DNA from 3 places in the Methylobacterium sp. J-072 genome. Region 2 is predicted to be linked to each of the others. Evidence: predicted binding sites of a transcription regulator. Region 2 holds the regulator's gene; each other region holds the start of a gene.
What was found. The regulator LexA, encoded in region 2, represses DNA repair genes until DNA is damaged. The targets are predictions, from matches to a motif close to TGTTCNNNNTGTGTTCNG.
Positions count from the first base shown of each region.

Region 1: MKK67_RS14760 (DUF3072 domain-containing protein) is a predicted target of LexA. The motif match lies at 1,675-1,692, and genes of this name have one in related genera.
Region 3: MKK67_RS32225 (trna delta -isopentenylpyrophosphate transferase) is a predicted target of LexA. The motif match lies at 1,297-1,314, and genes of this name have one in related genera.

Region 1 covers NZ_JAKSYK010000127.1:48,320-51,588, reverse strand. Annotated here, with positions in the region: gene MKK67_RS14770 (Cof-type HAD-IIB family hydrolase) at 123-944, opposite strand; gene MKK67_RS14765 (gluconokinase) at 948-1,523, opposite strand; gene MKK67_RS14760 (DUF3072 domain-containing protein) at 1,701-1,952, shown strand; gene MKK67_RS14755 (Flp family type IVb pilin) at 2,178-2,429, shown strand; gene MKK67_RS14750 (polysaccharide biosynthesis/export family protein) at 2,621-3,269, shown strand, end outside.
Region 2 covers NZ_JAKSYK010000011.1:4,110-7,378, reverse strand. Annotated here, with positions in the region: gene MKK67_RS00275 (ComEC/Rec2 family competence protein) at 1-1,146, shown strand, start outside; gene lexA (transcriptional repressor LexA) at 1,140-1,862, opposite strand; gene MKK67_RS00265 (biliverdin-producing heme oxygenase) at 2,160-2,756, shown strand; gene MKK67_RS00260 (hypothetical protein) at 2,846-3,269, shown strand, end outside.
Region 3 covers NZ_JAKSYK010000231.1:234,647-237,915, forward strand. Annotated here, with positions in the region: gene murI (glutamate racemase) at 1-765, shown strand, start outside; gene MKK67_RS32225 (trna delta -isopentenylpyrophosphate transferase) at 1,376-2,062, shown strand; gene MKK67_RS32230 (hypothetical protein) at 2,101-2,412, shown strand; gene MKK67_RS32235 (tRNA1(Val) (adenine(37)-N6)-methyltransferase) at 2,413-3,162, opposite strand; gene MKK67_RS32240 (DUF2007 domain-containing protein) at 3,159-3,269, opposite strand, start outside.

The DNA.
Region 1 (3,269 bases), on a different contig from region 2:
CCCGGATTCGTCAGCCTGTGGGCGACGGCGGCGTCGGGTGCGTCTGTGCTTCGCCGGCCACAGGCACCGACTGTCCGGTTAACCATCCTGCTTATCCACACGGCGCTGCGCCCAGAGGGCGGTCACGGCAGGATGAAGCGCTCAACCCCGTGGGCGAAGCCGTCGGCACCGTTGCTGTCCGTGACGGCGCTGGCGGCGGATTTCACGGCCGCCTCGGCGTTGCCCATCGCGACGGAAAAGCCGCTGCGGGCGAACATCGGCCGGTCGTTGCCGGCATCCCCGAAGGTCGCGATCCGCTCGGGCGGGATGCCGAGATGGCGGCTCATCCAGGTCACGAACCGGCCCTTGTCGAGCCCGGGGGGCGTCACGTCGAGGTAATAGGCCTGCGAGCGGTGCACGGTGGCGCGGTCGGCGAGCGCCGCCCCGATCCGGTCCTCGCAGGCGGCGAGATGGGCGTGATCGCGGCTGACCCCGACGATCTTCGAGGCCGCGCCCATGAGCGTGCCGAGGTCGGCGACCACGCGCGGCTCGGCGCCGATCGTCCGGCGCTCGAGATCGGTATAGGGGCCGTCCGGGTCGCGCAGACACCATGCCCCGTCTGCGAAGACCCAGACGTCGAGGTTCTCGGCTTCGAGCTGCGCCAGGGCCGCCCGGGCGGCGGCTTCCGGGATCAGCTGCGCCTCGATGGTCGAGAGGTCCGGCCGGACGACGCTCGCGCCGTTGAACGCACCCATCGGCAGGTCGAGGCCGAGTTCGGCGACGAGGTTCTTGAGGCCGAGCGGCGGCCGCGCCGACGCGATGCTGAACCCGATCCCGGCCGCCCGCAGCCGCTTCACCGCGGCGATGGTCGAGGCGGCGAGGCTCTTGTCATCGGCCACCAGCGTGCCGTCGACATCGGAGATGACCAGGGCGATCCCGGCTGCCTTCTGCGAATCCGCCGCCATGGCTCAGGTCCTTCCGGCTCGGGTGCGGGCGTCTTCGGCGAGCTGCGCCACGACGCCGTCGACGATGGCCTCCGGCGGCGCGTCGATCCCCACGGTGATCGGGTGCTCGTCGGGGCCGGGGATCTCCAGGGTCGCGAACTGGCTGTCGAGCAGGCGGGGCGACATGAAGTGGCCGTGGCGCTCGGCGAGGCGCCTGGCGACCAGGGCCCTGTCCCCGGCGAGGTAGACGATGCGCACGCGCCGGCTCCCGCCGGTGAGCACGTCCCGGTACGCCCGGCGCAGGGCCGAGCAGACCACCACGCCGGATTCCCCGGCCTCCAGCCGGTGCCGGATCCAGACCGCGATCCGGGCGAGCCATGGCGCGCGATCCTCGTCGTCCAGGGCGTGCCCGGCATGCATCTTCGCCACGTGCTCGGGGGTGTGGAAGCTGTCGCCATCGACGAAGATCCAGCCGAGCCGTTCCGCGATCAGGGCGCCGATCGTGCTCTTGCCCGAGCCCGAGACCCCCATCACCACGAGGACCTGCGCGGCGCTCGCCGCCGCTTCGGCCTCGTTCTGAATCCGACTCTCCGAGGCCATGCGGACCACCGTGCTCAGGGGCGCGACCGCGCGCCGCGCGCTTCATCAATAGGATCGGGGGACGGGAAGGAAAGGTTTCTGGGGAACAACGAACCCCGCCTCGATATCCTCCGGAACCCTGGGAAGGGCCCCGCGTTCTCGTTGGCGAAGACGGAACATTTCAGGAACGGGAATCCCATGGCCAAGGCAGCCGACAAGCACGACGCGACCCAGGAAAACCCGAAGACCGATCCGAAGGACGTGTCGAACCAGATCAAGGATCCGGATCAGTGGACCACGGGCGGCGAGCCGATGACCGGGGCGCAGGCTTCGTATCTCAAGACCCTGTCGGAAGAGGCCAAGCAGCCGGATGCGTTCGACGCCGACATCGACAAGGCCGAAGCCTCCAAGCGGATCGACGACCTGCGCCACAAGGCCGGCCACGCCTGATTTCTTTCCGGGCTCGCAGTTCCGGGTACGCCGGTTCTGAACGGATACATTCGCGAGGGTCGGGGCCTGTCCAGGTCTCGGCCCTTCGCTGGTTTGGAATTCGGTGCCGAAAACCCCTTGTTTCGGCGGCTCCATTAAGCCGACGGCAATGGAGGCTGCGCTAGACGATGCCGGCGCGGCGCGTCCGCCCAAGCGGCCGGGGGGCAGCGAGAATCGGAGTCACGGATGGCTGAGCCGAGCTGCGACAGGCCTGGGGGATGTCTCGGACGATCCCACATCCATGCCCGTGAGCGCCCTTGGCAGGCCGCCTTCGGCGCTACGCGGTTCGCCCGCGATACGCGGGGCTCAACGGCGATGGAATACGCCCTGATCGGCGCCCTGATCTTCGTCGTCGCGGCGGGCAGCATCCGATACTACGGTTCCCGGATGATCCCGATCTACAATCAGATTAGCAGCACGGTGACCCAGGCCAACTGAACCCGGCCGTCCACCGTCCAATCCTTGCGCACGCCGCACAATGATCCCGTGTCTGCCCCGAAAAAGCTGTGCTTAGCGAGGATGAAACCGCTCTCTCGCCCGTCGCGGGCGCAGTGTGGCCCACCCGCTACGGACACCCTAGCCGCTATGGGCTAGGCACGGGCTCGGCAAAACCGATGGGCAACATCTGGATGCGCAAACTTCCCCTCGCTCTGCTCGCCATGACGGCGATGTCGGGCTGCACCTATCTGCCCGCCGCGGGGCCGACGGCGAGCGCGATCGAGGCGGGCGCGGAAGTCGCGACCGCCGACGGTGGCACGCTCGCCCGCTACGAGATCATCGACGTCACCCCCTCCGTGATCGAGGCCCTGCGCGGCCGCCCGCTGGACAGCCTGCTCGCCTCCTTCGGCGACCACCGCCCCTCCACCGAGCCGGTGATCGGCATCGGCGACATGGTCTCGGTCTCGGTCTGGGAAGCCGGATCCGGCGGCCTGTTCTCCGGACCGCTGGTCGCCGACCGGTTCTCCGCCGGCTCCAAATCCGCCCTCATCCCCGAGCAGCCGGTCGGCCGCGACGGCGCGATCTCGGTGCCCTATGCCGGGCGCATCAAGGTCGCCGGCCGCCGGCCCCAGGACGTCCAGGGCCTGATTGAGAACGAACTCGCCGGAAAGGCCATCCAGCCGCAGGTGCTGGTCTCGGTCACGCGGCCGATCAGCCAAGCGGTCACCGTCACGGGCGAGGGCGCGGCCGGCGCCCGCTTGCCGCTCTCGGGCCACGGCGACCGCATCCTCGACGTGATCGCCGCCGCCGGCGGCAACCGCTCGCCGGTCTCGGAGACCT
Region 2 (3,269 bases):
CTGATCGCCCTGGCCCGCGAGCCGGAGGGGCTGCTCGGGCCGAGCTTCCAGATGTCGTTCGGGGCGGTGGCCGGGCTGATCGCCTGCGCGCGGCTGATCGACGGACGCCTGTTCCGCCGCCCGGGGGCAGGGCGGGTCGAGCGGCTCGTCGGCACCGGGCTCTCGGCCGTGATCGGCACCCTGGCGACGACGCTCGTGGCGCAGATCGCCACCGCGCCGTTCGCCACCTACCATTTCCAGACGATCCAGCCGTTCGGGCTGATCGGCAACGCCCTGACCCTGCCGCTCGTCTCGCTGGTGGTGATGCCCGCGGCGGTGATCGGGATCCTGGCCTATCCCTTCGCCCTCGACCGGCCGGTCTGGTGGCTGATGGGGCAGGCGGTGGGCGGCATGCTGGCGATCTCCGAATGGATCGCCGGCTTCGATCGCGCCACCCTGGTCCTGCCGGCCTTCGGCACCGGCGCGCTGGGGCTGCTGGCGGCCGGGCTGCTCCTGGCGACGCTCCCGGTCTCGCGGCTGCGCTGGCTCGCCCTGCCGCCGGCCCTGCTCGGGCTCGGCCTCGCCGCGATGCCGGAGCGCTTCGATCTCTACGTCGACCGGCAAGGCGGCGGCGCGGCGATCCGGGGACCGGACGGCCTCCTGTCGACGCTGGGCAGCCCCTCGGCCTTCGTGCTGGAGCAATGGCTGAAGGCGGATGGCGACGGGCGATCGGCCAGGGCGGTAATCGGCGGCGCCTCGAAGGGGGGCCGATGCGACAGGCTCGGCTGCACCGCGCGCCTGCCGGATGGCCGCGCCGTCGCCCTGGTCCGCGACCGGCGCGCCTTCGCGGAGGATTGCGCCCGGGCGGCTTTGCTGATCACGCGGCTCGCCGCGCCGCCGAGCTGCACGGGGCCGCTGGTCATCGACCGGCGCGTCCTCGCCGCCCGCGGCGCCGTCGCCGTCCGGGCTGAGCGCGACGGCTTCACGCTACGCGACACCCGCGGCGACGGACGCTCGGTGCCATGGCGGCCGTCACTCACGGCCAAGCCATCGACGGCGCAGCGCCCGGAGGCGCCGGCAGATCCCGGCGACGCGATCCCTGCTGAGCCCGACGCGACCGGCGCCGATGCGGCGCCCGGCGACGCCCCGGCCGCGCCGCTTCAGTAGCGGCGGACGAGGCTGACGAGCCGGCCCTGGATCTGAACCCGGTCGGGACCCAGCACACGGGTCTCGTAGGCCGGATTGGCCGCCTCCAGGGCGATCGAGGAGCCCCGGCGACGCAGGCGCTTCAGCGTGGCCTCCTCGTCGTCGATCAGTGCCACGATGATGTCGCCGGTATTGGCCGTGTCCTGCTTGCGGATCACCACGAGGTCGCCGTCGAGGATGCCGGCATCGACCATCGAGTCGCCGCGCACTTCGAGGGCGTAATGCTCGCCGCCGGCCAGGAAGTCCGGCGACATGGTGATGGCGTGGCTCTGGTTCTGGATGGCCGAAACCGGCGTACCGGCCGCGATCCGGCCCATCACGGGGATCGAGATGGCGCGCCCGCCATCATCGATCATCCGGGTGGTCGCGGGCTGGGCCGGCGGCAGCTTGGACTTGCCGCCCTCGACCACGCTCGGCGTGAAGCGACGGGGCTCGGCGGGCGGCGCCGCCGGCTGGGACAGGCTCTCGGGAATGCGGATCACCTCGATGGCCCGCGCCCGGTTCGGCAGACGCCGGAGGAAGCCGCGCTCCTCCAGGGCCGTGATCAGCCGGTGGATGCCCGACTTGGACTTGAGATCGAGGGCGTCCTTCATCTCGTCGAACGAGGGAGGGACACCGCATTCCTGCATGCGGCTCTGGATGAAACGCAGGAGATCCAGCTGCTTGCGCGTGAGCATCGACGGGGACTCGCGGCTTGGTGGGCCGCATCGACGCGGCCTCAGAAACAAATCACGAACACGTTAAACGTTCCGCAAGTGTTCTGCAAGCCTGATCCGGCCAAGCTTGATGGGCGAAGCGCCCCGATCACGCAAGCCTGCGCAGTCTGCCGGTCGGCCTCACGGTGACCTGAATCGCATCGGATGATCCGGACGCTATGACGGTTCGTGCCGGATGGCGAGGTCCCGACCTCGACCCGGATAGAATAGGCCCCGACCGCCTCGGATGGTCGAGGGCCCCATCAAGACCTGGGTCACATGGACGTCTCAACATCCGATACGGTCGAACCGGGCAGCCGCGTGAAGCGCCTGAGGATGGCGACCGCGGCGGCCCATGATCAACTCGACCGGCGCGTCATGGCGGGAGAGCCCTTCGCGAGCCTCGAGCGGTACGCGCTGTTCCTTCAGGTCCAATACCGGTTCCATACACGCGTCGATCCGCTCTATCGCGACGGCGCGCTCGGCCCCGTCCTGCCCGATCTCGACGGGAGGCGCCGTCTTGCCCTGATCGCGCAGGATTTGCGCGACGTGACCGGCCGGATCCCCGACGTGCCCGCGGAGCGCGAGGAAGCGATCGATCCCATGGCCGGGCTCGGCTGGCTCTACGTCGCCGAGGGCTCGAATCTCGGCGCAGCCATCCTGCTCAAGGAAGCCCGGAAGCTCGGCCTCTCGGAAGGCCATGGGGCCCGCCACCTCGCCGGGCATCCGGACGGACGCGGGCTGCACTGGCGGCAATTCACCACCGCGCTCGACCGGATCGCGCTCGCGGATGACGGGGAGGCGCGCGCCGCCGCCGGGGCGACGGAGGCGTTCCGTTACGTGCACCGGCTCGTCGGGGACGCGTTCGGGGGTTGAGCGCCGTTCGGGGCGACAAACGCATTGACTGGTCAAGCGGGGCCGTTTCAATGCGCCACGGGGCTGGAACTGGGCTTGGGATGACGAGGATGCGACGGCGCGCGGCTCTGCTGCCCATCGGCTTGGTAAGTGTCGGCCTGGCTTTGGCCGGTTGCACCACCGGGTTCTCGTATATCTCGCGGAACTACGTCGCGCTCACGCCGCAGGTGGTCACCATCGGCTGCAAGGAGCCCTACGAGGTCTATGACAACCGGCAGCTGCGCCGGCTGCTGATCGTCTCCGACGCCCTGCGCGAGTATGCCGGCTGCAATCTCAGCGAGGTGCGGATCGATCCCGATCCGGCCGCGAGCCGGGTGAAGCGGTTCCGTACCGCCGCCCGGGCCTATCTCGACGAGACCGTGCGGGAGGATTGCCGGATCACCGGCGAGACCGTGTTCGATCCGCTGAAGAGCGAGTTCGCCTATGCCTGCGACGCGCCGGTGGAGAAGCGGGGCACGGTGGTGCCGCGCCTGC
Region 3 (3,269 bases), on a different contig from region 2:
GCCAGAAATTTCATTTATCTAGGCGATCATGCAAACGCACCCTACGGAGATAGATCGGTCGATGAAATTTATAGACTGACGATTTTCGGATTGGAGCGATTGTTCCAGGAAAATTGTTCACTCGTCGTTGTTGCTTGCAACACAGCTGCTGCACGGGGCCTGCGGCGGCTCCAGCGTGAATGGCTGCCCGTTGCGCATCCCACTCGACGCGTGCTTGGTGTGATAGTCCCTGTCGTCGAAGAGGTGACGGGGGTGCCGTGGACTGCGGATCAGAAGCCGCTGCCTCGGTCAGTAGAGGCTCCTAATACGACGGTTGCCGTCTTTGCGACGAAACATACTGTAGAGAGTCGCGCCTTTGCTGGCGAAATTTACAAACGGGCTCCACATATAGAAGTCTGGCAAGAGGCATGTCCGCGCCTCGTTCCGCTGATCGAGAGCGATGCGCCGGATAACGTTATAGAGAGCGCCGTTGGACGATATGTTATAAGTTTGAAGGATCGCATGTCTGGTCGATCGCCAGATGTGTGCATTTTAGGTTGTACGCACTATCCACTGATAGAGCCGATTTTCCGCAAATTTCTTCCTTTTAAAACCAGGATACTATCCCAGCCGTCTGTAACGGCCCGCAGTCTTGCTGATTATTTGAAACGACACCCGGAATTTCCGGTTTCGACCATAGGGACTCGTCGCTTCCTAACGACGGGAAAGCCTGAATTGGCTTCGCGGATCGCATCACGGTTCTATGGGCGAGCTATCACCTTCTAATTCATCGGGGGTGGGTCGATGTCCGCTCTTGAGATTGGCTGCAGGCAAGCAGATCGTTTTTTGAGGGTCGCAAGCGGCCATTCTCAAGCGGATCCGGTGCAGTCCCGAGTTTGCTTCGCTGTGCTCGCAACCACGGTGAGAATAGCGAGCAACCCGTCAGCCCTGTCCCCCACGCCCTCATCATGAGGTGCCGAAGCGCAGCGGAGGCCTCGAAGGAGACCTCCAGGAATCGCGCGGCTGGCTGGAGGGCTCCTTCGAGGCGCGCTGACGCGGCCACCTCAGGATGAGGGGGTTGGGTTGGAGGAAGGGGTGATCGGGCTCGGACCCGTCGCCGTCCTGACCCGTGAAGCAAAAATCCGAACCAACCGCGTCATCACCGCCCCCGCCTCAAACCGATCCCCGATCCGACCCACGACCGAGCCCTCTCCAGGCGCTCGTGACACCCCCGCGCGCACTGACGCAGCCCCCTCCAATCGACGCGGGCAGCCAGCCCCGACCCTTGCGCATGACCCCGCGATCCCGCATATACGATGAAACAAAACAGGAACAAAGAGCGTCGCCGTAGAAAGCTGTGGATGACGCAGCCGTCTCTCACCGGAATGAGCCCCGCATGCGAACCGCCGACAAGCAGATCGCCGACATCCTGGTGCGCTACGGGGAGCCCTTCGGGGGCAACGTCTGGCGCGTGCAGGGCACCGCCGTGATCTACCACAAGACCCTGGAGCGCATCGCCGCGCAGGCCGGGATCGTGTTCGAGCCGCCGACCATCATCCGGGCCGAGCGCGACGAGGCGGTGCTGCTGGTCACCGGGCGTCTGCCCGGGGCCAAGGCCGGCGCGAAACAGGCCGCCGACCGGATCGAGTGGTCGATGGGCGAGGCGCTGGTCAACGTGAATTACCGCGTCTCGGGCAAGCAGGCGGCCTACGTCTACGCCATGGCCGAGAAGCGCGGGAAGGACCGCGTCATCCTCAAGCTGATCGAGCTCCACGGCCTGGTCTACTCCGAGGAGGAGGCCGACGAGTTCCGCGCCCATCTGCCCGCCGTCCGGGCGGTGGACGAGGATTTCGAGGAGGCCCAGCCCTTCGACGAGGTCACCGAGGCCGAGGGCGACCTCAAGCGCCGGATCGACGCGGCCGAGACCATCAACGCCGTCACCGACCTGATGCTCGACGGCGCCACCCAGGCGATCCTGGCGGCGATGCCGCCCGGCACCCGGGACGAGGTCCGCGACTACGCCAAGGCGCGCCTCGTGGCGCTCGGCTGGCCCAAGCGCGCCGGCCGCCGCAGCGCCGCCTGACCCACCCCCACACCATCCCCCAACCGCAGGAGACCGCCATGCATCGCGCGACGCGCAACCGGACCCTGAAGGCCCGCCGGGACCATCATCGGGGCTGGACCATCGAGACCCTGTCGTACAGCCCGACCCGGATCGTGCGCCTGGGTGCGGAAAAAGTCGCGATCCTGTTCCCACCGGTGGAGCCGGGCGCCGAGTGGCAGCTCTACCCGCATCCCGACACCTTCCCGGGGCTCAACTTCGATGGCCTGCCCGAGCCGCTCCGTCCGGAATTTTTGGGGTTTTCGGACCTGCCCGCCGTCGAGCGGTTCTTGGGGATTCACGACATGGCGCCGGCGGCGCTTGCGGCCTGATCAGGCTGGCGGCCAGGGGGCGCCCCGGTGGAGCGCCTCCGCCTCCGGGGTCAAGGCTTTCGGGTCGGGGCCGTGCAGCACCAGGGGCGGCAGCAGGCTGAGTGCCGCGCGGCTGCCCCTTGTCGCGGCGATCAGCACCCGGATCGCCGGGGCCTCCGCCCTGGCCTGGACCGGGCGGATCGCGATCCCGCCATACCGGCCCTTGAGGACGTCGAGGCAGGCCGGCAGGGCGTCGGCCCGGTGGATCAGCCCGAGCCGGCCCCCGGGCCGCAGGATCGCCGTGCAGGCGCGGATCCAGAGGTCCAGGCCGTCCTCGGGAAACGTGTGCGCCGTCGCCTTGCCGGGATGCGGCGAGGGGCGGTGGCTGCCCGCAGTGAAGAATGGTGGGTTGGTCAGCACGAGATCGAAGCTGTCCGGCTCCAGTCCGGCGGCACGGCGCCCGGCCGCGGGAGCCAGCACGTCGGCCTCGATCACCGCCGCGTCGATGCCGTTGAGGGCGGCGTTGGCCCGGGCCAGCTCCGCCAGTTCCGGATCGCGCTCCACCAGGGTCGGGCGCGTGCCGGGATGAAGCGCTGCGCAGGCCAGGCCCACCGCGCCGGTGCCGGCGCCGACATCGCAGAACCGGCCCCCCGGCGCCGGCGCGATCAGCCGGGCGAGCAACACCGCGTCGGTTCCCGCCCGGTGCGCTCGCCTGGGCGGCTGGTGCAGGCGCAGGATCCCGCCGAGAAAAGCGTCTGGATCGGTGTTCACGGGTCGCGCAACTCGTGGGCGAGCCCGGCATCCGTCAGCAACCGGCGGGCCTGGGGGGCCCAATCCCCCGGCACCATCAGGCGCTGACCGAACGCCCCGATCGAGCC